Regions from separate parts of the Bacillus sp. SCT118 genome, predicted to be linked through region 3. Evidence: riboswitches for the same ligand, from Rfam matches in the RefSeq annotation. Region 3 holds a riboswitch; each other region holds the start of a gene.
What was found. Region 3 has a riboswitch for S-adenosylmethionine ahead of metE (5-methyltetrahydropteroyltriglutamate--homocysteine S-methyltransferase). Riboswitches for the same ligand answer to the same signal wherever they lie in the genome.
Positions count from the first base shown of each region.

Region 1: another riboswitch for S-adenosylmethionine. It lies ahead of ACQVGT_RS10740 (2-hydroxyacid dehydrogenase); the one in region 3 lies ahead of metE (5-methyltetrahydropteroyltriglutamate--homocysteine S-methyltransferase).
Region 2: another riboswitch for S-adenosylmethionine. It lies ahead of metN (methionine ABC transporter ATP-binding protein MetN); the one in region 3 lies ahead of metE (5-methyltetrahydropteroyltriglutamate--homocysteine S-methyltransferase).

Region 1 is NZ_CP191225.1:2,031,188-2,041,603, forward strand. Features, by position in the region: gene ACQVGT_RS10710 (YozQ family protein) at 1-131, opposite strand, end outside; gene ACQVGT_RS10715 (hypothetical protein) at 175-297, opposite strand; partial or broken gene ACQVGT_RS10720 (hypothetical protein) at 366-492, shown strand; partial or broken gene ACQVGT_RS10725 (UPF0715 family protein) at 577-866, shown strand; gene ACQVGT_RS10730 (hypothetical protein) at 1,352-1,645, opposite strand; gene ACQVGT_RS10735 (molybdopterin oxidoreductase family protein) at 1,712-3,754, opposite strand; SAM riboswitch class I at 3,902-3,993, shown strand; gene ACQVGT_RS10740 (2-hydroxyacid dehydrogenase) at 4,077-5,111, shown strand; gene ACQVGT_RS10745 (FGGY-family carbohydrate kinase) at 5,129-6,592, shown strand; gene ACQVGT_RS10750 (MFS transporter) at 6,690-7,934, shown strand; gene ACQVGT_RS10755 (GNAT family N-acetyltransferase) at 8,013-8,546, opposite strand; gene ACQVGT_RS10760 (hypothetical protein) at 8,590-9,360, opposite strand; gene ACQVGT_RS10765 (DUF948 domain-containing protein) at 9,427-9,735, opposite strand; gene ACQVGT_RS10770 (3-ketoacyl-ACP reductase) at 9,886-10,416, shown strand, end outside.
Region 2 is NZ_CP191225.1:883,689-894,104, forward strand. Features, by position in the region: gene ACQVGT_RS04390 (acetyl-CoA C-acetyltransferase) at 1-1,106, shown strand, start outside; gene fadE (acyl-CoA dehydrogenase FadE) at 1,121-2,905, shown strand; gene ACQVGT_RS04400 (arsenate reductase family protein) at 3,016-3,372, shown strand; gene gcvH (glycine cleavage system protein GcvH) at 3,439-3,822, shown strand; gene ACQVGT_RS04410 (YusG family protein) at 3,878-4,114, shown strand; gene ACQVGT_RS04415 (toprim domain-containing protein) at 4,192-4,554, shown strand; gene ACQVGT_RS04420 (thioredoxin family protein) at 4,556-4,876, shown strand; gene ACQVGT_RS04425 (SCP2 sterol-binding domain-containing protein) at 4,983-5,327, shown strand; SAM riboswitch class I at 5,442-5,548, shown strand; gene metN (methionine ABC transporter ATP-binding protein MetN) at 5,654-6,679, shown strand; gene metP (methionine ABC transporter permease MetP) at 6,672-7,340, shown strand; gene metQ (methionine ABC transporter substrate-binding lipoprotein MetQ) at 7,354-8,178, shown strand; gene ACQVGT_RS04445 (carboxymuconolactone decarboxylase family protein) at 8,464-8,841, shown strand; gene ACQVGT_RS04450 (YuzK family famiily protein) at 9,035-9,172, shown strand; gene sufC (Fe-S cluster assembly ATPase SufC) at 9,366-10,151, shown strand; gene sufD (Fe-S cluster assembly protein SufD) at 10,169-10,416, shown strand, end outside.
Region 3 is NZ_CP191225.1:2,675,860-2,686,275, forward strand. Features, by position in the region: gene ACQVGT_RS13575 (ABC transporter ATP-binding protein) at 1-529, shown strand, start outside; gene thiX (HMP/thiamine ABC transporter permease ThiX) at 504-1,268, shown strand; gene rsbRB (RsbT co-antagonist RsbRB) at 1,301-2,134, opposite strand; gene isp (serine protease Isp) at 2,357-3,316, shown strand; SAM riboswitch class I at 3,449-3,604, shown strand; gene metE (5-methyltetrahydropteroyltriglutamate--homocysteine S-methyltransferase) at 3,732-6,020, shown strand; gene ACQVGT_RS13600 (histidine phosphatase family protein) at 6,061-6,687, opposite strand; gene guaD (guanine deaminase) at 6,822-7,292, shown strand; gene ohrB (organic hydroperoxide resistance protein OhrB) at 7,625-8,035, opposite strand; gene ohrR (organic hydroperoxide resistance transcriptional regulator OhrR) at 8,178-8,621, shown strand; gene ACQVGT_RS13620 (organic hydroperoxide resistance protein) at 8,652-9,077, opposite strand; gene proA (glutamate-5-semialdehyde dehydrogenase) at 9,205-10,416, opposite strand, start outside.

The sequences.
Region 1 (10,416 bases), 640 kb from region 3:
GTTTGTGTTTCAGTGTTTACACTTTCTGTCTCAGTATTGCTGCTTATAGATTGCTGAAAATCATATTCCTTGTCTAATGAAGAAAATCTTTTATAATCATCAGGTCTGTCGGCTCCATTTTTTTGAGTCACTTTTCTTCCTCCAGATTATTGATATTTTAGTGCGGGTAAGAACTTATTTCGTTCTTTTAGGCTCAGAACCATGTTTTTTAGGATTATCTGCTTTAAAAGCTGTTTCAGTCTCATGGTCATTTCTCATTTGTTCAATACTTGAATTTTGAATTCCCTTTTTACTCATTGGTTTCACTCCTTTACGAAAAGTGTTGAATATCAACTCTTCTTATTTTGTCTGTTGATCAGGTATTCATGCACTTTTTTCATTCGCGCTTTGGTCAATCAGGAGAGGCATTTTCATGCCAGTCGTATTATTTAATAAAAAGTCGTATTTTTGAAACTTTTTATCATCGCATTGTTGGGGAAGACATCTCGATAAAAGAAATACAAAGGTTGTGAATTTATACTAACAGCACTGTGAATAAATCAAACAAGGAGGGTGAAAAGCGCATCATATTATTTAATGACATTAGGGCTATCCAGCCTTACATTTGGTTTGTTTTTAGGGTTTTATTCTTTTGTTATGTATGGCGATATGATAATTGCATTGTTTACGGCAGCAATTGCTTTATTATACGGTTTTGTGGTGTATGGCCTTTTTGCTGTTCCGCTTCAAATGAAGTTGCAGAAAAAAGCGAGAACATTCAATGTCATGTACCTATTGATTTACAGTGTGGTTTCTTTTATCGCAGCTTTCCTGTTTTTGTTATCAATGAACCTGCATCAATAGCATGGATATTGCCATTGTACTTTTATAATATGTTAAGTGTTGCAACTGCAGTGATTTACTGGTTATGGGATTCTCTGATCCTTTATAAACGTACAGCTTCCGGTATATAGGTTAAATTTTACCAATCGGAGAAATATGGAGGTTCAATAAAAATTCAGGGTATTGCACTAACATTGCTGCATGAATCTAAAAACTTTAGGTTTCATATTTTTTAAAAAAATCCTCCGCAGATAAAGGCGCAGTATGGGGACATAATGAGAGCACACATTCAAACCGAATAGGTTTTCTAAGTGTTTTACGATACATACGTTCATCAAGAACATCACGTCATCAATGGAATATAAAAACTATTGTTGTGGAACGGGCATCTCGAGCCGTTTGAGGAAACCACATAGATGGTGGTTTATCGTTTTATCAGCGCTTATGGAACAAAGTTTTGGTGGCGGTCAATCCATACAGCTAAACAGAGGAGAGCGTGACAATGAATCTCGCTCTCCTCAGATTTGTTTTATTCACCCTGATGTTTTTCAACTAATGTGAATGTCCAATCTTTTAACATATGTTTCTGTACATATTTTTTTCCGTTTATTTCGATGTAAGGCAGGTCTGCCATGTCTCCAGCTAACTGTTTTGCTTCAGACCTTGTTATTCCTAAAAAAAGTCCGATGTAAAAGTAAATATCCCGTTCTTTTATAAGCAAGATATCATTTTGTTCATTACCTTTTGTATGGTTCATCTGCTTTAAGCCTTCACCGATAAAATATCCAGCCAAAGCAATACCAATTCCTAAAAAAACGTCCATGTGTATGCCTCCATTATGTCGATGTTATGTTATACGGGCTTGGCATACTCCGGGTTTCATTATTTTTCAAACCTTTTCAATCTGTACACGGCCTGAAAAAAAGGTGGCGCCGCCGCCCATATCGGACAATCGGTCTGGGGTTAGCGCGTTTACAAGCTGTTTTTTTCCTTGTTCATCCGCCCATAATCCTTGGCTGACAACGACACCTGGCAGTACTTGTTCTCCAACTGCAGCGGTCAGCTGGCATTCTCCCCGGCTGTTCCAAATTCGTACAGGTGCCCCATCAACGATTCCGTGTTCTTCAGCATCTTTTGTGTTGATAAAGAGCTTTGGCGTCTTTTCAAGTTTGATGTGTTTTTCATTATTGGAAAATGTTGAGTTTAAGAAATTATGGTTTGGCCCCGGAACATACATAAACGGATGTTCATTATCGGTTACAAGAGGTGTATATGTCGGTAAAGCCGGGAAGCCGTCTTGTTTCATTTTTTCTGAATATAATTCTATTTTTCCGCTTGGCGTTGGAAGTTCGCCCGGAAACAGTGGCTTTTCGCGTTTCGCTTTCATAAATGAATGCTTAGCAAGTGCATCGTAATCAATCTCTGCCAAATGCGGATTATCTGGATGGTCAAGCGCCTGGCGGATTAATTCTTCATCTGAATCTTTAAGCTCCTGGTCTGTGAATCCCATTGCTTCAGCCAGTAATCGGAACACCTCAGTGTTAGACTTGCTTTCCCCATATCTCTTGATCACCGGCTGCTGAAGCTGAATGTAATGGTGCCAGTAGGAGGTGTAAAAATCAGTATTTTCAAAAGCGGATGTTGCAGGCAGTACAATGTCCGCATATGCAGCCGTTTCCGTTAAAAACAAATCATGAACCACAGTAAACAAGTCTTCCCGCAGCAAGCCCTGTCTGACCTTGTTTGCTTCCGGCGCAACGACGGCCGGGTTTGTTCCGTAAATAAAAAGAGAGCGAATCGGCGGGTCTGTTTCCAAAAGCACCTTGCCAAGCTGATTCATATTAAACGACCTCGGTGTGCGCCCTTGCAATAAGTCGGGCCGCTGCAAGGCATTTGTGTTATATTCTAAAATTCCGCTGTTATGCTTAATTGCGCCGCCCCCTGTGTGCAGCCATTGGCCGGTGATCGCCGGAAGACAGGCAATCGTCCTTACAATCATCCCGCCGTTATCGTGATGCTGGGGTCCGTTTCCGATTCTGATAAAAGAAGGGGAGGTTTCCCCGTACATTTTTGCCAGTCGGTAAATATCTTTGGTACTGACACCGGTGATCGTCGACACCTTTTCAGGATCATATTGTTTCACGTGTTCACGGAGCTCTTCATAGCCAACCGTGTACTCGGACAGAAATGCTTCATCATGAAGGTTTTCTTTAAATAAAATGTGCATGATGCCAAGAGCAAGTGCACTGTCGGTTCCAGGCTTTATTGGAATAAACCAATCTGCGAGACGTCCTGTTTGATTTTTATGCACATCGATCACTACAATTTTGGCACCTTGTTTTCGCGCTTTTTGGGCGATTGTAATTTGGTGCATGTTTGTGCTGACCGCATTGATTCCCCAAAAAATAAATAGTTTTGTATGAATAGTTTCCTCAGGATCGATTCCCGCGCTTATGCCCATTGTATATTTATAGCCTTCAGATCCCGCTTTGCTGCAAATCGTCCGTTCAAGCTGGCTTGACCCCATGCGGTAAAAAAAGCGGCGGTCCATTCCTTCAGCTGTCAATTTCCCCATGTTTCCGTAAAAGCTGTAAGGAAGTATGCTTTCAGCTCCCTCTTCATCAATCAGCTGTTTCCAGCGGGAGGTGATCGTATCGATTGCCTCTTCCCAGGAAATCGGTTCAAATATCGCTTGGCCTTTCGCACCTGTTCGTTTGAGCGGTGTAGTCAGCCGCTTTTCATCATAGATGCGCTCCGTCATATTCCGGACTTTGTTGCATATGTTTCCAGCTGTGACAGGATGATCAGGGTCTCCTTGCACTTTTACGATTTTCCCGTCTTTTTTATGTATTAACAATCCGCACTGATCCGGGCAGTCCAGCGAGCAAACGGATTTGAAAATGCCGTTTTGTTGTGTGGCAAAAGATTTCATGGCCCAGTTCCTCTCTCTAGTTAGATATTTTGTAAGAATTATAACATTTCCGATGATAACGTCAATTCTGAAAAAAGAGATTGACATCAATATGAGACTTCTTTATGATAAACGTATTCTTTATTCTGAAAATTACATACTCAACATTTTCTATCCAGAGAGGTGGAGGGACTGGCCCTATGAAACCTCGGCAACATTATTGTGCCAATTCCAGCAAGCGACAGCTTGAAAGATAGGAAAGCAAGGTTTATACCGGCGTCTGCCTGTAACAGAGCGCGCCTATATATGAATCTCTTTCCATCTTCGGAAAGAGATTTTTTTTATGAAAAATACGATGAAAAGGATGTTTTGCACCATGACGGTTTTGGTTACAGCACCGTACAACGAAGAAGGACGAAAAGAGCTAGAAAACTTGTTTGGCTCAGTTGCTTATCAATCTTGGAAGGAACAAGGCCGGGCATATCGGGAAGATGAACTCATTCAGCTGCTAAAAGCAACAAATGCGACAGGCTTGATTACTGAGCTTGATCAGGTAACAGACAGCGTATTTGCTTCTGTTCCCGAACTTTCATTTGCCGGTGTTTGCAGGGGAATGCCCTCCAATGTGGATGTGGCAGCTGCCTCAAAAAGAGGCATACCTGTTTTTTATACACCAGGGCGGAATGCACAAGCCGTTGCTGAAATGTTTATTGGAAATGTGATTACCTTTCTCCGCCATACCAGCGTCTCGAATCAATGGCTGAAGGATGGAAAGTGGGACAGTGATTACCTACAGGCTTATGTCAAATTTAAAGGAAATGAATTATCAGGAAAAACGGTTGGCATGATTGGGTTCGGGGCGGTTGGTCAAAGGATTGCAAAACTGCTGACTGCATTTGACTGTAAAATAAAGTATTACGATCCATACATTCAAGACGATCATCCGCTGTATGAAAAAGTATCTCTTAAAACGGTGTTTTCAGACAGTGATATCGTTTCTGTCCATCTGCCTCGTACTGAGGAAACACTTGGACTTATTGATCGGAAGTATTTTGATCTGATGAAAGAGAGTGCGATTTTCGTCAACACTTCAAGAGCAGTTGTTGTAAACCGTGAAGATCTTTTATCTGTATTAAAAGAACATAAAATCAGAGGTGCGATATTAGACGTTTTTTATCATGAACCTCCAGAGGAATCAGATTATGAATTGATTTCATTGCCTAATGTTCTGGCAACACCGCATCTCGCTGGAGCAACATTTGAAGTGGAGGATCATCACGTGACGATACTGAATGAAGCCCTCAAAAAGTGGAAGGGTGAAAAAACTCTTAATATTCCGACAGTGTATAACAAGGACGAACTGAAAACAGGGGGATAAGAAAGGAGGCTAAGAGAATGAAAAAACAAAAAGGCTATCTCGTTTTTGATATTGGCACAGGCAATGCGAGGGTAGCGGTCGTGAGTGTAACTGGCAGTGTTCTAACAGTTGAACGGGAGGACATTGTGTATTCCACAGAGACGCTTTACCCGGACAGCCGTTATTTTTCTCCTCAGGTGCTGTGGAAGCAGGTGATGAATTTGGCAAAACGTGCGCTATCCCGTTCGCATGATATTGACATCATTGGTTTGACATCGACGAGCCAAAGACAGGGAATTGTTCTGATCGATCAAAACGGCAATCCTTTTCTCGGGTTGCCGAACATCGATAATCGCGGTCGAGAGTGGGAGGCGAGCATTCCCGATCGGGAAGAGATATACAGCCGCACAGGCCGCCTGCCAACCGCACTTTTTTCTGCGCTCAAGCTTTATGGATTAAAACAGCGCCAGCCCTCTTTATGGGAAAAGACTGCAAGCTTTACTAGCATCAGTGATTGGGTGACGTACCAACTGAGCGGAATATTAACATATGAACCATCACAGGCAACAGAAACCCTGTTGTTTGATGTGAAGCAAAACACTTGGTCAGTAGAGATGTGCGACATATTTGGCTTTTCTCCATCTATCCTTCCGCCTCTTGTTAGAGCGGGGACAGCAATTGGAACGATAGCAAATGAATATGCATCCGAATTAGGCCTTTCAATAAATGCTAAGGTTATAGCAGGGGGCGGGGATACACAGCTGGCTGTCAAAAGCACCGGAGCTGGACTTGAGGACATTGTCATTGTATCAGGGACAACAACGCCAATAACCAAAATTACTGCGAATCATGGCGACACAAAACATAAAGCCTGGCTGAACTGTCACACAGATCAAGGGCATTGGCTTGTGGAAACGAATCCGGGAATTACCGGCTTGAATTATCAAAAATTAAAACAGATTTTTTATCCGAATGAAACGTACGAAGTAATGGAGGAGGAGATTTCTGCACTTGCAAAAGAAGACCATGCATGTGTAGCGGCTCTCGGCTCTTATTTATCGGCTGAAAAGAATGCATTAACGAGAGGCGGTTTTCTTTTTGATGCCCCGCTGTCAGCACATTTAAAGAGGGCACATTTTGTACGTGCAGCGCTAGAAGAGATCGCATTTTCAATCAAATGGAACTTTGACATTTTAACAGAGGTTACTCCGTTTGAACGTGACTATGTTTGGGTGTGCGGAGGGGGATTCCAAAGCAAAGCGCTCACTCAATATATCGCGGACCTTCTTCAAAAAAAGGTCTATGTCCAAGAGGGATATCATCAGGCATCTGTTGTTGGAGCTGCAGTCATTTGCAATGAAATCTTTCAATTAACGGAGGAGATGTCAGCAAATGTCCGGGTGATCGAACCGAAGGACTGTCAGACAGAATTGGCTTTATATGAGAAATGGAAGCGAACACAGCGCTTTTTTTCAGGTTCAGAAAGCAAAGTATTAATTTAAGGCGGCATTTCTGCTGTTTTGAGGAATCATTTAATTTTCAACTTTAATAAGGTAATACGGTAATTGATTGATATGAGCATCTAAGGAGGAGACAGATATGTTGGATAAAATAGGAATACCGAAGCGGCTTGCCTGGGGATTTTTAGGGGTTGTTTTGTTTATGATGGGAGATGGCCTTGAACAAGGCTGGCTCAGTCCTTTTTTGATCGAAAACGGGCTCACCGTTCAGCAGTCCGCTTCCATTTTTAGTATATATGGAATTGCGCTTGCCATAGCTTCCTGGTTTTCGGGTGTATGTCTCGAAGCATTTGGCGCAAAACGAACGATGTTTATGGGGCTGTTGTTTTATGTGATCGGTACAGCTGCTTTTATCGTATTTGGATTTGAACAGCTGAACCTGCCAGTGATGTATGTGACTTACTTCGTAAAAGGGTTAGGTTACCCGCTTTTTGCTTATTCTTTCTTGACATGGGTCATTTACAGAACACCGCAAAGCAAACTGAGCACTGCTGTCGGCTGGTTTTGGATTGCATATTGCCTCGGCATGTTTGTGTTCGGCGCTTGGTACTCAAGCTACGCGATCAAAGCGTTCGGTTATTTGAATACGCTTTGGAGCTCTATTTTCTGGGTATGTCTCGGTGCATTTTTTGCATTGTTTATCAATAAAGACCGTTTTGAAAAGAAGAAAAGAAAAAGATCAGAAACAGCCGAGGAGCTTTTAAAAGGGGTTACGATTCTAATTACAAATCCGCGCGTGCTTACAGGCGGAATCATCAGAATCATCAACAGCATTGGTACATATGGTTTTCCAGTCTTTTTGCCGATGCACATGGCCCAGCATGGAATTTCAACCAATGTGTGGCTGCAAATTTGGGGAACGATTTTTCTGGGGAACATTGTGTTTAACCTTATCTTTGGTATTGTCGGCGATAAATTCGGCTGGAAAAATACTGTTATTTGGTTCGGCGGAGTCGGCTGCGGCATTTTCACCCTCTTATTATACTACGCACCTGTTTTCTCCGGCGGAAGCTTAGCGGTTGTCAGCGTGATCGGCTTTATTTGGGGCGGTTTGCTGGCAGGCTATGTGCCTATTGGTGCAATTGTGCCGACGGTGGCAGGAAAAGATAAAGGGGCAGCCATGTCTGTATTGAATTTGGCTGCAGGTTTATCAGCGTTTGTCGGCCCCGCACTCGCTTGGCTGTTCATCGGTCTCGTCGGCGCGCAAGGCGTGGTCTGGATCTTTGCGGCCCTTTACCTTGCAAGTGCGGTCTTGACAAAATGTATTCATATACCTGAGGAAAAAGCAGTTAAGGAGGAAACATCTCCTCAATATGCATCTTAATTAGAAAGCGCCCTGTTTGAGGGCGTTTTTTATCTTTTTAAAGGAAAAGGGATGTGCGCACAGACCAAGAGAATGCCGTCATTCTCTTGGTTTTACAATAGAGTACACATTTGTATCATATGGTGTCCCATTTTGATACATGTACTGTCTTAAAACGCCTTCTTTTTGAAAACCCATTTTTAGAAGCAGACGATTTGATGCTTCATTAGCGGTAAATACAACTGCGCCAATACGCGTCAGTCCAAGGGCAGAAAATCCGTAAGATACGACCTTTGAAATGACTTCTGATGCAAATCCGTTTCGCCAATGCGCCGGGATGATTTCATAACCGATTTCCGCGCGCCTATGTTTTTGGGCCAGAGCGTGAAAGCCAATTGTTCCGATCAGTTCTTTAGTGTCCCGTCTTTCAATTCCCCACCGTATACCGCGTTTTTCTTGATAGAGGGCCGCAAACGTTTGAATCATTGAAATGGCCTGTTCTATAGATTCCATGTTTTCAAGCCCATAATAGCGTGTCACCTCATCGTTTGAGAAACAAGCAAAAATGGCTTCCGCATCCTGATCTGTGATTTGCCTAAGTATAAGCCGATCCGTTTCTAATATAGGAAACATTCAACCACTCCCCACGTTTGTGTTTTTGTTTATCATATCCCTTTTATTTCCTCTTTTCTATAGCGAAATCAACCAATGCAGCAAAGGAACGAATTTGTGTTTCTAGTTGCTCTTTGTTTTTGCTGAATTGTTTCAAACGATGGCCGTTCGCGCCTGATGGATGGGGAAAGCCGTTAAGGCAAATCAAATTCTGGAGGCTGTGCTGTCTGATCAATGTTTCACATACTGTTTCGGCCGCTTTTCCTAACGGAATGAGAAGAGCTGGTCCCGTCACATGGTTAAGCTCCGCAGGGAAGTGCCCAAAAGCATAAGTGCTTAGAATAGGAGAATGAGTGATAGCCGGTTTGTATCCGGTATAGTTTTTTTGCTGGATAAAGACAGGATATTTAATAACGGAAGTTGTATGGAGCATAAGCCGTAATTCTCCAAAAAGCTTTGCGGCGCTTTGAATGCCAAAAGCTTGCGGCAGCCCGCATAAATCCAGCATGGTGATAAGGTTATGTCTCATCGACCCGGAGAAACCCGCTGCTATTTTTGTATCTACCGCCATTTGCTCAAGAGTGCGGCCTTGCCGCAGACTTTCGACTGCTGTTTCGTACGCTGTTTTCATCTGGGAAAAACCCGGCGTGATCCCGGCAATCACAATCGTAGCAGTCCGATTGATATATTCATTATGAGGTGAATAGTAGATGTCAAGTTCATTTTCTTGATGGAGATGGAATGGAGAAATAAGTAAATCCGACTTTGTAAGTGAAGAGGGAAGAGAATGTAGTTTTTCTGCGAACTCCTTTAAGCAACTGTGGTTTACAATCATGCGAAAGCCTCCTCAAAAAATGATATCCCATTGTCCATTCTGATCGAAACAACGGGATATCATTCATCATGACCTGCTATTTAAATGGCCAGCCTGCCACACCTCTTTAACAGCTTTAGGAACTTCTTTTACTTCAGCTGCGGTCTGCTGAAACGCGGATTTTTTCATTTGGACATCCTGCTGCATCTTCTTTTGTTTTTGCGTCAGCAGCTCTGTTTCTGTTTTTAATCCTTCGATTTGTTTTTGCATAGCCTGCGTAACAGAGGAAAGCTCCTTTAGTGCAGGGTCCATTTTTTTCTTGTTTTGAATCACGGTAACTCCTAAGAAGATAATAGAAACTGCTAATACTGCAAGACTGATATAAACTATAATCATATGTTCACTCCTTTTCTTATGTCATTACCCTGTATCCGTTTTTTTAATCAGAAGAAATGATATTTACACAGTTCGTTTGATTTGCGTATTGGATGTATTGTACTTATAATGTGATATCGTACATATGTAAACAAAGAAAGGGTGCTTCAATTGCAAAATTTACAACATAAAACTGCACTAATCACAGGCGGAGGCAGAGGAATTGGCCGCGCTACTGCTTTGGCGCTTGCCAAAGAAGGCGTGAATATCGGGTTAATTGGCCGGACTTCCGCTAATGTAGAAAAAGTGGCTGAAGAAGTCAAAGCGCTTGGTGTAAAAGCTGCATTTGCTGCTGCAGATGTAAAAGATGCCGATCAGGTTAACCAAGCTGTAGCTCAAGTGAAGGAACAGCTCGGTGATATCGATATTCTCATTAATAATGCCGGCATCAGCAAATTTGGCGGTTTCTTAGATCTGTCAGCCGATGAGTGGGAAAATATTATTCAAGTCAACCTAATGGGTGTGTACCATGTGACTCGCGCGGTGCTTCCGGAAATGATCGAACGCAAAGCCGGAGACATCATTAATATTTCGTCTACAGCGGGTCAAAGAGGAGCTGCTGTAACAAGTGCTTACAGCGCTTCTAAATTTGCCGTTCTCGGGTTAACAGAGTCTCTTATGCAAGAAGTGAGAAAACATAAT
Region 2 (10,416 bases), 1.8 Mb from region 3:
CCGTTCGCCCGGATGATTTGGGAGCGATTTGTGTAAAAGAGACACTGAAACGGGCAGGCGGCTACGAAGGCAATATTGACGATTTGATTATTGGCTGTGCAACGCCTGAAGCGGAGCAGGGGCTTAATATGGCGAGAAATATCGGTGCGCTCGCGGGCTTGCCGTACACGGTTCCAGCGATTACAGTTAACCGTTATTGCTCTTCAGGCCTTCAGTCTATTGCATATGCAGCAGAAAAAATTATGCTTGGCGCCTACGATACAGCGATCGCCGGCGGAGCAGAATCCATGTCGCAAGTTCCGATGATGGGGCATGTTACCCGTCCGAACCTTGCTTTGGCAGAAAAGGCACCGGAATATTATATGAGCATGGGGCACACAGCCGAGCAAGTCGCGAAAAAATACGGCGTCTCCCGTGAGGATCAAGACGCGTTTGCCGTTCGCAGCCACCAAAACGCCGCTAAAGCCCTTGCAGAAGGGAAATTTAAAGATGAGATTGTACCTGTCGAAGTGACGGTGAGAGAAATCGGAGAAGACCATAAGCCTATGGAAAAACAGTTTGTGTTTTCTCAGGATGAAGGTGTTCGCCCGCAAACGACTGCAGACATCTTATCGACATTGCGCCCGGCCTTTTCCGTTGACGGGACGGTGACTGCGGGCAATTCCTCGCAGACGAGTGACGGAGCGGCGGCTGTCATGCTGATGGACCGGGAAAAAGCCGATGCTCTTGGCCTGGCGCCGCTTGTGAAATTCCGGTCCTTTGCGGTAGGCGGCGTGCCGCCGGAAGTGATGGGAATCGGACCGGTGGAAGCGATTCCGCGCGCTTTGAAGCTTGCCGGACTTCAGCTGCAGGACATCGGCTTGTTTGAACTGAATGAAGCTTTTGCCTCACAAGCCATTCAAGTAATCAGGGAATTGGGAATTGATGAAGAAAAAGTGAATGTCAACGGGGGCGCAATCGCGCTTGGACACCCGCTTGGCTGTACGGGCACAAAGCTTACACTCTCACTCATCCATGAAATGAAACGGAGAAACGAGCAATTTGGAGTCGTGACCATGTGTATCGGCGGCGGGATGGGAGCGGCCGGTGTATTTGAATTATGCTAAAGGGGGAAAAACAAATGGCAAAAAAAGCGGCTGAAGTACAAAAAGGCGGCGGATTTTTAATCGAGGATGTCACATACGATCAAATGTATACACCGGAGGATTTCACTGACGAGCATAAAATGATTGCGAAAACAACAGAGGATTACATCGAGCAAGATGTTCTTCCTCATATAGATGATATCGAAAACCATCAATTCGAGCATTCTGTCAGACTGTTGAAGAAAGCGGGCGAACTAGGGCTGCTTGGCGCCGATGTGCCGGAAGAATACGGAGGGCTCGGCCTTGATAAAATCAGCTCGGCACTCATCACTGAGAAATTTTCGCGTGCGGGAAGCTTTTCTCTTTCTTATGGCGCGCATGTCGGTATCGGTTCCTTGCCGATCGTCTTTTTCGGATCAGAAGAACAAAAGAAAAAATATTTGCCTGGACTCGCTTCAGGCGAAAAGATCGCCGCTTATGCTCTGACTGAGCCTGGCTCTGGGTCTGATGCACTTGGAGCAAAAACAACAGCTGTGCTGAATGAAGCAGGAACCCATTATGTATTAACAGGGGAAAAACAGTGGATTACCAACTCTGCCTTTGCCGATGTATTTGTGGTTTACGCTAAGGTAGACGGCGACAAGTTTTCAGCCTTTATTGTAGAAAAAGAGTTCCCGGGTGTCTCGACGGGACCGGAAGAAAAGAAAATGGGAATCAAGGGATCATCGACAAGAACCCTCATTCTGGATCAAGCTGAAGTGCCAAAGGAAAACCTGCTCGGAGAAATCGGCAAAGGGCATGTCATCGCCTTTAATATTTTAAACATCGGCCGTTACAAACTGGCGGTTGGCACAATCGGCGCATCTAAACGCGTCATCGAGCTGTCTGCGGCATACGCAAATCAGCGCCGCCAATTTAAAACGCCGATTGCTGGTTTTTCATTGACACAGGAAAAAATCGGGACAATGGCCTCAAGGCTGTATGCGATGGAAAGCTCTGTATACAGAACCGTCGGGCTGTTTGAAGACAATATGAGCCAGTTCACGGCTGAAGATCTCAAGGACGGCCGGCAAATTGCCAAATCGATTGCGGAATACGCCATCGAATGCTCTCTGAATAAGGTATTCGGCTCTGAAACGCTTGATTATATCGTTGATGAAGGCGTGCAGATTCATGGAGGCTACGGCTTTATGCAGGAATACGAAGTAGAAAGGGCCTATAGGGATTCAAGGATCAATCGGATTTTTGAAGGCACAAACGAAATCAACCGGTTAATCGTGCCAAGCACCTTCCTGAAAAAAGCGCTTAAAGGCGAGCTGCCTTTATTCGAAAAAGCGCAGTCGCTGCAGGAAGAACTCATGATGCTTATGCCTGAAGAGCCTGGAAGCGGCGTCTTAGAGCAGGAGAAATATATCGTCAAGCAAGCCAAAAAAATTACGTTGTTTGCTGCCGGCCTAGCCGCGCAAAAATACGGAAAAGCGATCGATCGTGAGCAAGAAATTCTCGTGAACGTAGCGGATATCGTCAGCAATGTATACGCAATGGAATCAGCCGTGCTCAGAACGGAAAAGGCCATTGCCGCACAAGGCGCTGAAAAAGCAGCGCAAAAGGTGCTGTACACAGAAATTTTCGTTCAAGAGGCCTTTAACGAAATTGAAGCGCATGCGAAGGAATCCCTTATCGCAATGGAAGAAGGAGATTCACTCCGCATGATGCTTTCCGCTCTGCGCAAGCTGACACGCGTAACGCCTAAAAACGTGATTCAGAAAAAACGCGAGGCGGCGGCAGGCATTTTTGAGGCTGAGAAATATATTGTCTGATTGGCCATGAGCTCCGCATGCGCGGAGCTCTTTTTTAAGAAGCACTGTTTTAGGTTTTTAAAACAAACTGTGTTAAAATAACCTCGATTATTTTATTGAGGGGGAAGAAGATGTCGTTAACTTTTTACTGGTACCCTAAATGCGGAACGTGCCGCCAAGCAAAGAAGTGGCTTGAAGAGCATGGGAAAGAAATAAACGAAATACATATTGCTGAGCAGCCGCCAAGCAAAGAAGAATTAAAAGCGCTTTATGAAAAAAGCGGGCTGGATCTCAAGAAATTTTTCAACACGAGCGGCATGAAATACCGCGAGCTCAATCTCAAGGAAAAGCTGTATCACATGTCAGAGGACGAACAGCTCGAGCTGCTGGCTTCAGATGGTATGCTGATCAAACGCCCGCTTACAACAGACGGCGAAAAAGTGACTGTCGGATTTAAAGAAGACCAATTTGAAGAAAACTGGGCTTAATGTAAATTTTTTTTGAAAAGTGTGGTATCTTCTAATTATAGTGCTGTAAAAAATGGAGGGATTCAATTGAGCATACCAAAAGATTTGCGTTACTCAGGAGAACACGAGTGGGTAAAAGTTGAAGGAGAAAAAGCCAGAATCGGAATTACGCATTTTGCCCAGTCCGAATTAGGCGACATCGTGTTTGTCGAACTTCCTGAAGTGGGCGCTGAAATCAAAGCGGACGAGCCATTCGGCAGTGTTGAATCCGTTAAAACGGTATCTGAGCTTTATGCACCGATTAACGGAACGGTTGTGGAAGTAAACGAAGATCTTGATGACAGTCCGGAATTCGTCAACGAATCTCCGTACGAAAAAGCATGGATGATCGTCGTTGAGCCATCTGACGCTTCTGAAATTGAAAAACTGATGACAGCAGAGCAATACGAAGAGATGACACAAGAAGACTAAAACAGGATAGCCGTAAAAGCAATTGGACACGCTAACGTTATGGGAGGTGTCCAATATGGCTTTCGACAAACAAAAGCTCGATGTCACCAATGACGTGACAGGCCGCTTTCAAAATGGCCGGCTCTCGTTATATCATGATAATGAGATGATCGGCCAAATGACAAGCATGAATGAATATGAGCTTAAGTCCGGTTATTCCTTTGAAAATGAGAAATTTTATAAGACAGCCGATGTGGTCTCTGGAGACGACGCAAAATATGTAGATTGTGACTACGAAAACGGCTGGTGTTAATGTTGGCGGTGAATTTCACTGCCTTCTTTTACAATCTGAACGTTTCAAATTTGACGCGGCAGGTGAACAAGATGAAGATGGATGAGCTGGAAAAGGTTATGATTGTCGAGGGGAAATCAGATAAAGAGAAAATCGAAAGCGTCCTGAATGAGCCGGTGCGCATTATCTGCACAAACGGAACAATCAGCCAGCTGAGGCTTGAGGAATTGGCTGACGAGCTTTATGATAAAGACGTCTATATATTAGTTGATGCTGATGAATCAGGTGAGAAATTGAGAAAACAGCTGAAGCGTGAATTTAATGAAGCCTGCCATCTCCATATCGACAGAGCCTATAAGGAAGTAGCGGCTGCGCCCAGGCACCATGTCGCCTCTGTATTGCTGCGTGCGAATCTGAATGTCCATACTATTTTTCTTGAAAGAAAGTCCCGAGGTGTATAGCATGAAAGAACTCCAAGAACACGAACTTGACCACATTGAAGATGATGTGTACCTTCTATATTTATATACTCCGTTTTGCGGCACCTGCCAGCTTGCAAGCAAAATGCTGACAGTGGTGAAAGAAATGCTGCCTGATGTCGCCTTCTATCAAAACAATGTCAATTACTCTCCGACATTCGCAAAAGCGTATCAAATTGAAAGCGTCCCTTGTTTTCTGCTGTTTAAAGGCGGAAAGATGGTCGAAAGAGGATATGCATTTCATTCCGTTTCTTATTTATATGAGCTGATCAAACAAAAATCATCTTCCGCATCCCATTTATGACATATTTCTCAGCATATCCAATGAAATTGTCGTTCGTTTTATAAAGGGGTTCTTGCGACAAAGAGAGAAATGTGTATGTATGACCAACAAATAGGAGGTTGTACATATGGAGAAAGCGGAAGTTTTAGAAGATGAGTATCAGCATCTGTTTTTAAAACCCCTTTTGAATGCCTCAACATTGCTCATTACCTTCCAAGGAGAAGCAGAAGCCTTAACCGTCTCAATAAACGAACAGGGAGAAATGAAAAAAGTTTCCCCGCCCCAAACGTCCAACCTGACCTTTTACGGAAACCAAACGGAAATTATTGATTTATTGCACGGAGACATTTCCCTTCAGCACCTGATTCAGAGCGGAAGCCTCAAAGTAAAGGGATCATTCAGGGCCCTGTTAAAACTGGAAGCCATTCTCTGGCTGACAAATGGATTTTTTCAGAGGATTTTAAAAAATTAAAAAATAATAAATTATTATAATAGTAAAAGTTGACATCATTTATTTTATTGACATTTAATCATTCGCCGTGCTATTCTACATTAAGAATTTCCGGACGAAAAAGACTATATATTTCTCTTATCAAGAGAGGTGGAGGGAAGTGCCCTATGAAGCCCGGCAACCATCAACGCTGTTGAAATGGTGCCAATTCACACGAAGCGTTCAGCTTTGAAAGATGAGAGAAAGGCATTTTATATAAGCCTTTCTGCTCAAGTGTGCAGAAAGGCTTTTCTTTTGCAGAAAAAACCGGAAGATTTCTTAGAATAGTGTTAAGGCAGGTGATTGCTTTGATCAATCTTCAGGATGTTTCAAAAGTTTACAAATCGAAACATGGAGATGTCAATGCTGTCCAAAATGTCTCGCTTTCCATTAAAAAAGGTGAGATTTTTGGAATTATAGGATATAGCGGAGCTGGTAAGAGTTCCTTAATCCGTCTGCTGAACGGCCTTGAGAAACCAACCTCAGGAACCGTGGAAGTGGCGGGAACCAAGATTAACGAAGTAAATGGACGCGGTTTAAGAAAAGCACGCCATGAGATCAGTATGATTTTCCAGCATTTCAATTTGCTTTGGTCGCGGACTGTCAGAGATAATATCATGTTTCCTTTAGAAATTGCCGGGGTGAAAAAGAGCGAGCGGATCAAGCGCGCCAATGAACTGATTAAACTGGTAGGTTTAGAAGGAAAAGAAAAATCATATCCGTCCCAGCTGAGCGGCGGTCAGAAGCAGCGTGTCGGAATTGCCAGAGCGCTTGCAAACAATCCGAAGGTTCTCCTTTGTGACGAAGCGACATCAGCATTAGATCCGCAAACGACAGATTCAATTCTGGATCTATTGTCCGATATTAATGAAAGACTCGGTTTGACGATTGTGCTGATTACGCACGAAATGCATGTCATCCGTAAAATCTGCAACAGAGTCGCCGTCATGGAAAACGGCAAGGTGGTCGAAGAAGGCGAGGTTCTCGATGTCTTTAAAAATCCAAAGGAACAAATGACAAAACGATTTGTTCAACAGGTGACAGAGCCGGAAGAAACGAAAGAGACGCTTCAGCATCTTCTTGATGATACAGCATCAGGAAAAATGGTTCAGCTCACATTTGTCGGTGAGTCAGCTGAACAGCCTCTGATTACAGAGATGATCAGAAACTTCAATGTCAGCGTTAATATTCTGCAAGGGAAGATTTCGCAGACGAAGGATGGGGCTTACGGTTCACTGTTCATCCACATTGACGGAGACGAGGAAGAAGTGCAAAACGTGATCCGATTCATTAATGACAAACAGGTGAAAGCAGAGGTGATCACGAATGTTTGAAAAATACTTCCCGAACGTTGATTTAACTGAATTATGGAACGCGACATATGAAACACTTTATATGACGCTGATTTCTTTACTGTTTGCTTTTGTCATCGGGGTCATCCTCGGCTTGCTGCTCTTTCTGACGAGCAAAGGAAGCCTCTGGCAGAATAAAGCGGTCAACTCTGTGATTGCGGCCGTTGTTAACATATTCAGATCGATTCCATTCCTTATTTTAATTATTTTACTATTAGGTTTTACGAAATTTTTAGTCGGCACGATCTTAGGGCCAAACGCCGCATTGCCGGCGCTGGTAATCGGCTCGGCACCATTTTACGCGCGCCTTGTTGAAATCGCGCTACGTGAGGTGGATAAAGGTGTGATTGAAGCCGCTAAATCAATGGGCGCGAAAACGTCTACGATTATTTTCAAAGTGCTGATTCCGGAATCAATGCCTGCTCTTATTTCTGGCATTACGGTTACTGCCATCGCTTTGATCGGCTCAACGGCAATTGCCGGAGCCATTGGTTCAGGAGGCCTTGGAAACCTTGCGTACGTAGAAGGATATCAGTCTAATAACGCTGATGTTACCTTCGTTGCTACTGTGTTTATTTTAATCATCGTGTTTATTATTCAAATCATCGGTGATCTAATAACAAATATTATAGACAAACGATAAGGGAGGATTTACATTGAAAAAGCTATTTTTGGGTGCATTACTGCTTGTATTTGCAGGAGTTATGGCTGCCTGCGGTTCGAATAACGGCGCTGAATCCGGCAAGAAAGAAATTGTCGTTGCGGCAACGAAAACACCGCATGCGGAAATTTTAAAAGAAGCTGAACCATTGCTGAAAGAAAAAGGCTATACGCTGAAAGTGAAAGTGCTTAGTGATTACAAAATGTACAATAAAGCTTTAGCTGATAAAGAAGTGGACGCGAACTACTTCCAGCACATTCCTTACCTTGAGCAAGAAATGAAAGAAAACACAGATTACAAACTTGTGAATGCCGGTGCTGTTCACTTAGAGCCATTCGGTATTTACTCTAAAACATACAAATCGCTGAAAGACCTTCCAGACGGTGCGACAATCATTCTGACAAACAACGTTGCTGAACAAGGCCGTATGCTTGCAATGCTTGAAAACGCTGGATTAATCACTCTTGATTCTAAGGTGGAAACAGTTGACGCAACATTGAAAGACATTAAGAAAAACCCGAAAAACCTTGAATTCAAAAAAGTAGCGCCTGAATTAACGGCAAAAGCATATGAAAACAAAGAAGGAGACGCGGCCTTCATCAATGTAAACTATGCGATCCAAAATAAATTAAATCCTAAAAAAGATGCAATTGAAGTAGAATCAACGAAAAACAACCCATACGCTAACATCATCTCAGTAAGAAAAGGGGAAGAAGATTCTGCAAAAATCAAAGCGCTGATGGAAGTTCTTCACTCTAAAAAGATCAAAGACTTCATCGAGAAAAAATACGACGGAGCTGTGCTTCCTGTATCTGAATAAGACAGAAACCCCGGATGAGAAATCCGGGGTTCAATTATTGACAAAGCCCTAAAACGATATTCGTTTTAGGGCTTTGTCATCTTTTCAGCGTGATTGAAAACCCTTGAAGTCTAGGAAGGCCGAGCATTGGAGCGGAGCGAATGTTGTAATTCGTGAGCACCAACGCGCAGGTCTGACAACGAATGCGAGGGTTTGCTGACACGGTGAAACCCCGGATGAGAAATCCGGGGTTTTCTTCGCGTATTTTCCTAAAAGCTGTTCATAATAAAAAGGAATGTTAAACAGATGGAGGGATTTTCTTTGAATCAAGACAGAGGAAGCATGCAGGACGCGTTAAAACAATATAAACATGGTTTAGGCACATTTGAACAAAAGATGCCGCTGATGGGACGAAAATTTAACGAATTTACTGAACAGTGCTTTGCCGGGAATTCTCTGACTGAAAGAGAAAAACAGCTGATCGCCCTCGGAATTGCCATCAATGCTCAGGACGAATATTGCATGATCTATCATACAAAAGGCTGTCTCGATCAGGGAGCGACAGAAGAAAACATTCTCGAAGCCGTCAGTGTGGCAGCGGCATTTGGAGGCGGCGCAGCTTTCAGCCAAGGCGTGACAGTCGTTCAACAGTGCATTGAGGAATTCGGAAACACCACGCATTAAGAGAAGGAATATTCCGAAAAACCATTCTCATTTGAACTGAGTGGATGCTTTCGTCTCATCTGCTGCTATTTCAAGCCATATCCTTTTTGCGGCATCCAACGAAGCACTGATACAATAGAAAGCAAATATATGAAGGGATTGATTCATTATTTGCAGCAGCCAGGACAGACTGAACCTCGATTATACGTCAGAAATGGAAAAAGCGATGCAGCTGTCACATGGAATTGGATACGAGGAATACGGACGCCGGCTGGAAACAAGAATGAAAGTAGAGCGGCAGAGAGAGCTTGATTATCAAAAAAGCAAGCGGATTTCTGCGGGCGCTTATTGAGAAAATCAATCTTTTAAAAAAGGGTGGGAATCCACTCTTTTTCTTTTTCAATGGCTTTAATAAAGTGCCGATCTTTGTTAAACTTGAGGAATGTGCGAGGCACGATAAAAAGTTGTATTTACTTTTCATTTGTTATAAAATTAGAATGAGAATAAAATGAGAATAATGATTATATATTTTTGGAGGTATAGATATGGCTGCTTCAACATTAACGATCAAAGATCTTCACGTTGAAATCGAAGGAAAAGAGATCTTAAAGGGTGTAAACCTTGAAATAAAAGGTGGAGAATTCCACGCAGTAATGGGCCCGAACGGAACTGGTAAATCCACTTTATCAGCTGCTATTATGGGGCATCCTAAATATGAAGTAACAAAAGGCAGCATCACGCTTGACGGCAAAGATGTACTGGAGATGGAAGTGGACGAGCGTGCGCAGGCAGGCTTATTCCTTGCGATGCAGTACCCAAGTGAAATCAGCGGTGTGACAAATGCCGACTTCCTTCGCTCAGCAATCAACGCGCGCAGAGAAGAAGGCGATGAAATTTCTCTTATGAAATTCATCCGCAAAATGGACGAAAACATGGAGTTCCTTGAAATGGACCCTGAAATGGCTCAGCGCTATCTTAACGAAGGTTTCTCAGGCGGGGAGAAAAAACGCAACGAAATCCTTCAATTAATGATGATTGAACCGAAAATCGCCATCCTTGATGAAATCGACTCAGGTCTTGATATTGACGCTTTGAAAGTTGTATCTAAAGGAATCAACAAAATGCGCAGCGAAAACTTCGGCTGCCTGATGATCACTCACTATCAGCGCCTGTTAAACTACATCACTCCGGATGTTGTTCACGTTATGATGCAAGGCCGCGTTGTAAAATCCGGCGGTGCAGAGCTTGCACAGCGTCTTGAAGCAGAAGGTTATGACTGGATCAAACAAGAACTTGGCATTGAAGACGAAACTGTTGGCCAAGAAGCGTAAGCGTTAGGGGGATTAATATGACACTAGGTACAAAACTATCCGTAGATCAGGAGTATCTCAAAAGCTTTTCCGAAAAGCACCAAGAACCTGCCTGGCTGAAGAACCTGCGCTTACAGGCTCTTGAACAAGCTGAGGATCTGCCGATGCCGAAACCTGACAAAACAAAAATCACAAACTGGAACTTCACGAATTTCGCGAAGCATACAGTTGATAACGAACCGCTTTCTTCATTAGAAGATTTGACTGATGAAGTGAAAGCGCTGAT
Region 3 (10,416 bases):
TGTTTTTCAAAACCCTGAGCATCAATTCGTCACCGATACGGTGTATGACGAGCTTCTGTTCGGCCAGAAAGCAAATGCTGAAACTGAGAAAAAAGCGCAACACCTGCTGCAGCGTTTTGGTCTTGCGCATTTGGCTGATCATCATCCGTTTGCGATCAGCCAAGGGCAAAAACGGCGACTGAGCGTTGCTACTATGCTCATGCATGACGTAAAGGTTCTATTATTAGACGAACCAACCTTTGGCCAGGATGCCCGCACGGCGGCTGAATGCATGGAAATGATTCAGCGTATCAAGGCAGAGGGAACTGCTGTCCTTATGATTACACACGATATGGAGCTAGTCTCTTCGTATGCTGACAGCGTGCTTGTGCTTCACGATACGGGCCTGGCCTTTGACGGATCTCCAGAGCAGTTGTTTTCTCAAGAAACAGGGCTTGTCCAAAAAGCAAAGCTCACCCTTCCCCTTCTATATGAATGGATGGCATATCAAGAGGAGGTGCGTGATGAAGCAGCCGTTACATCTCATTAATCCGACTGTGAAAGCGGCGGCGGTTTTTTGTTGTGTCGTCATGCTGTCGTTTATTTACAACCCTTACACTCCGGCATGTTTTTATATCATCATCGTTGCGGGCGTTTTACTGGCGGCCGGAATCCCATTGAAAAAATGGTTGTTGTTTACGATTCCGTTTTTGATTTTAGCATTCGGGTGCGTGTGGACAGCCGCAGTTTTTGGAAAGGTGCCGACAACACCGGATAATTTTTTGTTTCAAGCAGGCCCTATCTCAATTAACAGCGATAATGTGTCTGTCGGCATCTCTCTCGGGTTTCGTATTTTATGCTTCTCCGCCTTATCGATGATGTTTGTTTTTACAACCGATCCGATTTTATTTATGCTGAGCCTTGTCCAGCAGTGCAGGCTCTCACCAAAGCTCGCGTACGGTGTCATTGCAGGCTTTCGCTTTCTTCCGCTGCTAAAGGATGAGGTCCAGCTGATTCAGCAGGCTCATAAAATCAGAGGAGGAGCGGCGGAGAGCGGCATCATTAATAAAATCAGTGCGTTAAAACGATATACCATACCGCTATTGGCAAGCGCCATCAGAAAAGCGGAACGGACAGCGCTTGCGATGGAATCGAAAGGTTTTACAGGAAGCAGAAACCGGACATATTACAGGACATTGAGCGTGAACCGGCGCGACTGGCTGTTCTTTTGCCTCGTTCTCTTGTTATTCGCAGGATCTTTTCTCGTATCTTTCTGTTTTGCCTCATAAAAAATCCGCTATCGACGATAGCGGATTTTTTCTTATTGATGATAATTTAATGCTTGGGCAAGGTTGGTTTTAATGGTAATATTCGAAAAGTCAATCCCCAGCTGTACAGCAGTTTGCGCAATTTCAGGCCTGATTCCTGACAGGGTTGACCGGACACCGATCAGATTGAGCGCCTCAATCAATTTAAAAATCTGGTGCGCCACCATCGTATCCACTACCACAACACCTGACAGATCAATTAACAGATGCTCCACGCGTCTTTTCGCACAAGCTTGAAGCGTGTTTTCCAGAATAAACTTCGCCCGTTCGGTATCAATGTCACCGACAAGAGGCAGCAGAGCTGTTGATTTGCTCAGGGTAATGACAGGTGAGCTTAATTCCAATATCATTTCTCTTTGGGCGTTTAATTGCTGCTTGGCATTCATTTCAGCGTGATCAACGAATGTATAAATGGTGAAATCAAATACTTTTACAATCAAATCTGCCCATTTTTGCTTCTCTCCCGGTTCAAACGCTGACTCATTTTCTTCTGCAAACTTCTCAAAATACTTCGTATATAATCTCCTGTTTCTCATAAACTCCCGAATGACATACTGAACCGGTGTGTCGAGATGTTTTTGATCGTTGGTCAGCTCAATGACCCACTCTTGAAACTCTTCGAGAAATTGTTTTTCCGGTAAAACATACATGTAATTCAGATGCCGGTAAAATTCTCTGTCCTGCTCTTTCAATTCTTCCGTTACTGTTGCATTATGTAGGGCGTAAAGCGAATTCGGATCACTTTCCTCCATCGTTTCAATCCATTCCTCGGCCATTTGTTCCACATGCTCTGAAAAAAATGCATATAATTTTTCATTCAGTTTCATGACACTGCTCCTTTCCCCAACACTATTATAACTTGACTTACAGTTGAATCCCAGTCATACATGCCGAAGCCATCCAATATTTTGAAGATTACTAATTCTTTGGTGTGTATCCTATTTTTTCAAAATGCTTCAAATGGCTCTGTCCGAGCGCTTGCTTTTTTCATATAATATGAGGCAACACCCTTGAATCCACTTGAAAGCATAAAAAAGGAGGGCTTTTTTATGAATGGTGAAATCCGCTTGATCCCGTATGTGACGAATGAGCAGATCATGGATGTAAACGAGCTTCCTGAGGGCATTAAAGTGATTAAGGCGCCAGAAATGTGGGCAAAAGGGGTAAAAGGCAAAAATATTAAAGTTGCTGTATTAGACACGGGCTGCGACACAAGCCACCCTGATTTAAAAAATCAAATCATCGGCGGAAAGAACTTCACGGATGACGACGGCGGCAAGGAAGATGCGATTTCCGACTACAACGGACACGGCACACACGTCGCCGGAACGATTGCAGCTAATGATTCAAACGGAGGCATTGCCGGAGTCGCGCCTGAGGCAAGCCTATTGATTGTGAAGGTTCTTGGCGGCGAGAACGGCAGCGGACAATACGAATGGATAATCAACGGCATCAACTACGCGGTGGAACAGAAAGTCGACATCATCTCAATGTCCCTTGGAGGGCCAAGCGATGTGCCAGAGCTGGAAGAAGCAGTGAAAAACGCAGTGAAAAACGGAGTGCTTGTCGTTTGTGCAGCGGGAAATGAAGGTGACGGCGACGAACGCACAGAAGAGCTTTCCTACCCCGCAGCTTATAATGAAGTGATTGCAGTTGGATCTGTTTCTGTAGCGCGAGAATTGTCAGAATTTTCTAACGCAAATAAAGAGATTGACCTTGTGGCACCAGGAGAAAACATCTTATCCACCCTTCCCAACAAGAAGTACGGTAAGCTGACCGGCACTTCAATGGCTGCCCCTCATGTCAGCGGTGCGCTTGCTTTAATCAAAAGCTATGAAGAAGAATCATTTCAAAGAAAGCTTTCTGAATCTGAGGTTTTCGCACAGCTAATCCGCAGGACACTTCCTCTTGATATTGCAAAAACGCTGGCAGGCAATGGATTCCTGTATTTAACAGCTCCTGATGAGCTCGCAGAAAAAGCAGAGCAATCACATTTGTTGACCCTATAAGATTATTTTTCTTATATAATATACACCACATCATGTAAATAAAAATTTCAAATTCTATGTTGACAATGAATTTGAATTACTGTTAAGATTACCAACAAATGATTCAACTTTTCAAAAAATTAATAACATTTTCTCTTATCGAGAGTTGGGCGAGGGATTGGCCTTTTGACCCCAACAGCAACCGACCGTAATACCATTGTGAAATGGGGCGCACTGCTTTTCGCGCCGAGACTGATGTCTCATAAGGCACGGTGCTAATTCCATCAGATTGTGTCTGAGAGATGAGAGAGGCAGTGTTTTACGTAGAAAAGCCTCTTTCTCTCATGGGAAAGAGGCTTTTTGTTGTGAGAAAACCTCTTAGCAGCCTGTATCCGCGGGTTAAAGAGAGTGTTTTACATATAAAGGAGGAGAAACAATGACAACCATCAAAACATCGAATTTAGGATTTCCGAGAATCGGACTGAACCGTGAATGGAAAAAAGCACTTGAAGCGTATTGGAAAGGCAGTACTGATAAAGATACGTTTTTAAAGCAAATCGACGAACTATTTTTATCCGCAGTAAAAACACAAATTGACCAGCAGATTGATGTTGTGCCTGTTTCTGATTTCACACAGTATGACCATGTACTCGACACAGCAGTCAGCTTCAACTGGATCCCGAAACGGTTCAGACATTTGACTGACGCTACCGATACATACTTCGCTATCGCCCGCGGAATCAAAGACGCTGTATCTAGTGAAATGACAAAATGGTTTAATACAAATTACCATTACATCGTTCCGGAATATGACGAGAGCATTGAGTTCCGTCTGACAAGAAACAAACAACTCGAAGATTATCGCCGGATCAAACAGGAATACGGTGTGGAAACAAAGCCTGTGATTGTCGGCCCTTATACGTTCGTTACGCTCGCTAAAGGCTATGAACCGTCCGAAGCAAAAGCGATCCAAAAACGCCTTGTGCCATTATATGTACAGCTTTTGAAAGAACTTGAAGAAGAAGGCGTAAAATGGGTTCAAATCGATGAGCCGGCGCTCGTTACCGCCTCTAGTGAAGATGTCCGCGGCGCAAAAGAGTTATTTGAAAGCATTACAAGTGAGCTTTCATCCTTGAATGTGCTTTTGCAGACGTATTTTGATTCTGTTGATGCGTATGAAGAGCTGATCTCTTACCCGGTTCAGGGAATTGGCCTTGATTTCGTTCACGACAAAGGCAGAAACCTAGAACAGCTTAAAACACATGGTTTTCCGACAGACAAAGTGCTGGCAGCCGGCGTTATCGACGGACGCAACATTTGGAAAGCGGACCTTGAAGAGCGTCTCGATGCCGTTCTTGATATTCTCAGCATTGCAAAAGTTGATGAACTGTGGATTCAGCCTTCCAGCAGCCTGTTGCATGTTCCGGTAGCGAAACATCCTGATGAGCATTTGGAAAAAGACCTATTGAACGGATTGTCCTACGCAAAAGACAAGCTGGCCGAGCTGACAGCTTTGAAAGAAGGCTTAGTATCAGGAAAAGCGGCGATCAGCGAAGAGATTCAGCAGGCTAAGGCTGATATCCAGGCGCTTAAACAGTTTGCAACAGGCGCCAATTCTGAACAAAAGAAAGAGCTTGAGCAATTAACTGATAAAGACTTCAAGCGTCCGATTCCGTTTGAAGAACGTTTAGCCCTGCAAAATGAATCTCTCGGCCTTCCGCTTTTGCCGACGACAACGATCGGCAGCTTCCCGCAGTCTGCTGAAGTGCGGAGCGCACGCCAAAAATGGCGGAAAGCTGAGTGGTCCGAAGAACAGTATCAAAACTTTATCAATGCGGAAACAAAAAGATGGATTGATATTCAGGAAGAATTGGAGCTTGATGTCCTTGTTCACGGCGAATTTGAACGGACAGACATGGTCGAATACTTCGGTGAAAAGCTGGCCGGTTTCGCCTTCACTAAATATGCCTGGGTTCAATCATACGGCTCACGCTGTGTCCGCCCGCCAGTCATTTACGGAGATGTTGAATTTATTGAACCGATGACAGTGAAAGACACAGTCTACGCACAGTCATTGACTTCCAAGCATGTAAAAGGAATGCTGACGGGCCCGGTTACAATCTTAAACTGGTCTTTCCCTCGAAACGATATCTCGAGGAAAGAAATCGCCTTCCAAATCGGGCTTGCCCTTCGCAAAGAAGTTAAAGCGCTTGAAGACGCAGGCATTCAAATCATTCAAGTCGATGAACCAGCGCTGCGCGAAGGCCTTCCATTGAAAACCCGCGATTGGGATGAGTACTTGACTTGGGCGGCAGAAGCATTCAGATTAACCACTTCTTCCGTGAAAAACGAGACACAAATTCATACACATATGTGCTACAGCAACTTCGAAGATATCGTTGATACAATCAATGATCTTGATGCCGATGTGATTACAATCGAACATAGCAGAAGCCACGGAGGATTTTTAGATTACTTAAAAAACCACCCGTATTTGAAAGGGCTTGGCCTTGGTGTATATGACATTCACAGCCCTCGTGTGCCGTCAACTGAAGAAATGTACAATATTATCGTTGATGCGCTTGCCGTCTGTCCGACTGACCGCTTCTGGGTAAATCCGGACTGCGGATTGAAAACAAGACAGCAGGAAGAAACGGTTGCAGCATTGAAAAACATGGTTGAAGCCGCAAAACAGGCAAGAGCACAGCAGACACAGCTAGTATAATTTGAAAAAACCATCTGCATTTGGCAGATGGTTTTTTCTATTAGAAAGCGGAAATCGGTTTCCGATGCTTCCCGTCCCCTTCTATTATTATTTCGGCTGTTCCATTTTCATCAAATTCCACAAGGCTCAATGATGTATCATGTATGTAAGCAGAATTCCATATGTCATTAACGCGTCTTCCCTTTATGATATTTAACAGCATTAATATAAAGACAGAATGGGTAACCAAGAGAACATTACCGGAAGAATGGCTGTCTAAAATCGTTTGGAGTGCCAGCCTTACCCGGTTTTCAAAGTCAAAAAACGTTTCACTTCCCTGCTGGCGATAAGCTTCGGGATAATGAAAATAAGCGTGAAAAAGATCTGGTTCGTCCCTTTCAATATCCTCTTGTTTTTTCCCTTCCCATGAGCCCAGTGACATTTCTCTGAACATATGATCTATCACCAGCGGGAGCCTGCGCGACCCTAGTGCGGTTTTTGCTGTCTCTTCTGTCCGCTTGCTCGGGCTGATGTATACCTGATTCAATTCAATATCCTTCAGACGCTCCCCAAGAGCACGGGCATTGTACAGCCCAAGTTCTGTTAAATCAGAATCCATCCAGCCCTGCATCCGTTTTTCTACGTTCCATTGGGTCTGTCCGTGTCTGGCAATATATAAATGCAGCATGATTACCCCTCCTCTTTTCTCCTCTTATCTTAGCAAATCCCCCAAAAACTTTGTTTATTTTACACTTTTTTGAGAATGTTCTTTGCCCTTTTTTCGGCTATACTAATAACACTCTATTGACAGGAGGGATTGGGATGAATCATGAAACGTTCTTAAAACGGGCTGTCACTCTCGCATGTGAAGGAGTGAATGCAGGAATCGGCGGGCCTTTTGGAGCCGTTATCGTGAAAGACGGAGTCATTATTGCCGAGGGACAGAACAACGTCACAACAAGCAATGATCCGACTGCCCACGCGGAAGTCACTGCTATTCGGAAAGCCTGTAAGGTGCTAGGAGCATACCAGCTTGATGACTGCATTTTGTATACGAGCTGTGAACCATGCCCAATGTGCTTGGGCGCCATCTACTGGGCCCGGCCTAAAGCCGTTTTCTATGCAGCTGAGCACACTGACGCTGCCGAAGCCGGGTTTGATGATTCATTCATTTATAAAGAAATTGATAAACCTGCTGAAGAAAGAACGATCCCCTTTTATCAAGTGACTCTTATGGAGCATTTATCCCCGTTTCAGGCATGGCGGGATTTTGCCAACAAGAAAGAATATTAAAAGGATCAGGCATGTGCGGCCTGATCCTTGTTATTTCTCCAAGTAGCCGCTTTGCCCTGTGCAAATACAAAACAGCAATCATGCGAGCCGGAATTCAGCTTGGCAGACACCGAGCCAGCCGCCCCCTTCATCTGTAACTTTTGCAGGCTTTAAACGCTGTGATCGCTTCTCTGACGTTTTATCAATAATCTGTGCCCACTCCTACCCCGTTCCGCGTCAATTCATAATGGATATAAGTCTGAATCCATTTATAAGAAATGTCTCAGACCTCGAAAAGATCACACCCGCTCCGACACAAAAAAACATCCTGAGAACCCTCAGGATGCCGGTCATTATTTTAATTCTAGTTTTACATCAACATTTCCTCTGGTTGCCTTTGAGTAAGGACAGAATTCATGAGCGGCGTTGACAAGCTCTTGTGCCTTTTCCCGATCTAAATCTTTCGTGTTCACAACAAGTGTGACACCAATTTTAAACCCGCCGTCGCTCTCATCCTTCATGAGGCTGACCTGCCCTTCAATCTCCGAATCAATTTCGATATTCTGCTCTTTGGCTACGTGTTCGAGCGCGCCGCCGAAGCATGCAGCATACCCTGCCGCAAAGAGCTGTTCCGGATTTGTGCCGGTTTGTCCTTCTTTTTTGGCATTTGGCATGACAATATCAAAATCAAGAACACCGTCATCTGATGTAATATGTCCTGCCCGTCCGCCTCGCGCGGTTACTTTTGCTGTAAATAGTGACATATTTCCCAACCTCCTTATTTGTATCTAGTTGTTATATTTCCCTTTCTGATCTTTTTAAACATGCTAAGTTTGCCGAGAATAGGAAAAGTGAGGTTTTTCAGATACAATAGAATCGAATGACAAAAAAGAGTTGGTGAACAAAATGGAAAATAAATTTGATCATATGAAATTGGAGAATCAGCTTTGTTTTTTGCTATATGCGAGTTCGCGGGAAATGACAAAGCAATACAAGCCGCTGCTTGATAAGCTGAATATAACATACCCTCAATATTTGGCTTTGCTATTGTTATGGGAACATGAAACGCTTACTGTCAAAAAAATGGGCGAACAGCTGTATTTAGATTCAGGGACGCTCACTCCGATGCTTAAACGAATGGAACAACAGGGTTTGATTACGAGAAAAAGATCTGAAGAGGATGAGCGGTCCGTGTTGATCAGCCTGACAGAGGACGGAGCGTTATTAAAAGAAAAAGCGGTTGATATTCCAGAGACAATTCTGGGGCTCTCAAAGCAGTCTGGGGAGGATCTCAAACAGTTAAAATCCGCTCTATATACATTGCTGGAAACACTTCATCAAAAAAATTGAGGATGCCTTGTACAGGCATCCTCTTTTTATTTATTCAGCAACTTCAAGTGTCACATCAATATTTCCGGAGGTTGCTTTTGAATACGGGCAGACGCCGTGCGCTTTTTTCACAAGCGCCTCCAATTCTGATGCACTGACTCCTTCTCCTTTTACTTGCAGCGTCACACCCAGCTTATAGCCCTGGTCTGCTTCATCCTTTAACAGGCTTACATTCGCCGTAACCTCTGTCTCTACTTTTACCCGTTCTGTTCTTGCGACAAGCTGCAGGGCGCTGTCAAAGCAAGCTGCATAACCTGCTGCAAACAGCTGCTCTGGATTTGTCGCTTTTTCTAATTTCTTGGCTCTCGGTGTCCCCGGCATTGCGACATCAAGCTCAAGAACGCGGTCTGATGAAATGACCTTTCCTTCTCTTCCTCCTACCGCTGAAACAGTTGCTGTAAATAATGGCTGACTCATTTTTCATTCCCCCAATATATTTTATACAATTAAATTGTACACAATTAAATTTGATATGTCAATTTTTCTCGTATAAAAAAAAGCTAATCTCGTTACAAGATTAGCTTTTTCATTGAACATTGCCCCGCTATTCACGGATTTGCCCAGTTCCTTTAATGATGTATTTTGTAGAAGTCAGTGCAGGAAGCCCCATCGGTCCTCTTGCATGAAGCTTTTGCGTGCTGATGCCGATTTCGGCTCCGTAGCCGAATTCAAAGCCGTCGGTAAAGCGGGTTGACGCGTTATGATAGACAGCAGCAGCATCGACAGCCGTTTGAAAATATGCCGCGTTTTTGTCATTTTCAGTTAAAATCGCTTCAGAATGATTGGTGCCGTATTGTTGGATATGCTTCACAGCTTCTTGGACGTTTTCAACCGTCTTTACGCTGAGGACAGGCGCTAAAAATTCGGTTTCCCAATCTTCTTTTGATGCTTGTTTGCTTGAAGGATGAAGTTCACATACCAATTCATCACCGCGAATTTCAACTCCCGCGTTTTCCAGCTGGTTCAGCAATTCTTTCCCGTGCTGTCTTGCCCAAGCCTTGTGAATCAGCAATGATTCAATCGCGTTGCATACGGAAGGGCGCTGCGTTTTGGCATTTACGACAACCTTTTCTGCCATTTGCGGTTTGGCTGTTTCGTCAATGAATATGTGGCAGTTTCCTGCTCCCGTTTCTAATACAGGAACTGTTGATTCTCTCACAACGAGATCAATCAGTTTCTTGCCTCCGCGCGGAATCAATACGTCTAAGCCATCATTTAACGTAAAGAGCTCTTTTGCTGTCTCTCTGCTCGTATCCTCAATCAGCTGCACAGCGTGAATCGGAAGCGCTGATTGCTCAAGTGCTCTGTGAATGACACTGACGAGCGCTTTGTTGCTGTGGATGGCTGAGGAGCTCCCCCGCAGCACAACCGCGTTCCCTGTCTTCAGGCAAAGGGTAGCCGCATCAACTGTGACGTTTGGCCTCGCCTCATAAATCATTCCTACGACACCGAGCGGCACACGGACTTTTTCAATAAACAGGCCGTTTTCTTTTTCAATCGTTTCAAGAGAATCGCCGATTGGGTCCGCTAAGTCGATTAAGAGCTCCACCGCGTCCGCGATATCGCGTATCCGTTTCTCATCCAGCGTGAGACGGTCAATGATGTCCGGTGTTAAACCATTCTCTTTTCCGTTCTCAATGTCTTTTGCATTCTCCGCCAAGAGAAAATCCAGTTCTTTGCGGAGTCCGTTTGCAATGAGGCTGAGCGCCTCATCCTTCTCGGCTGTTGTTTTCATGATCATTTCGGCTGCTGCTTC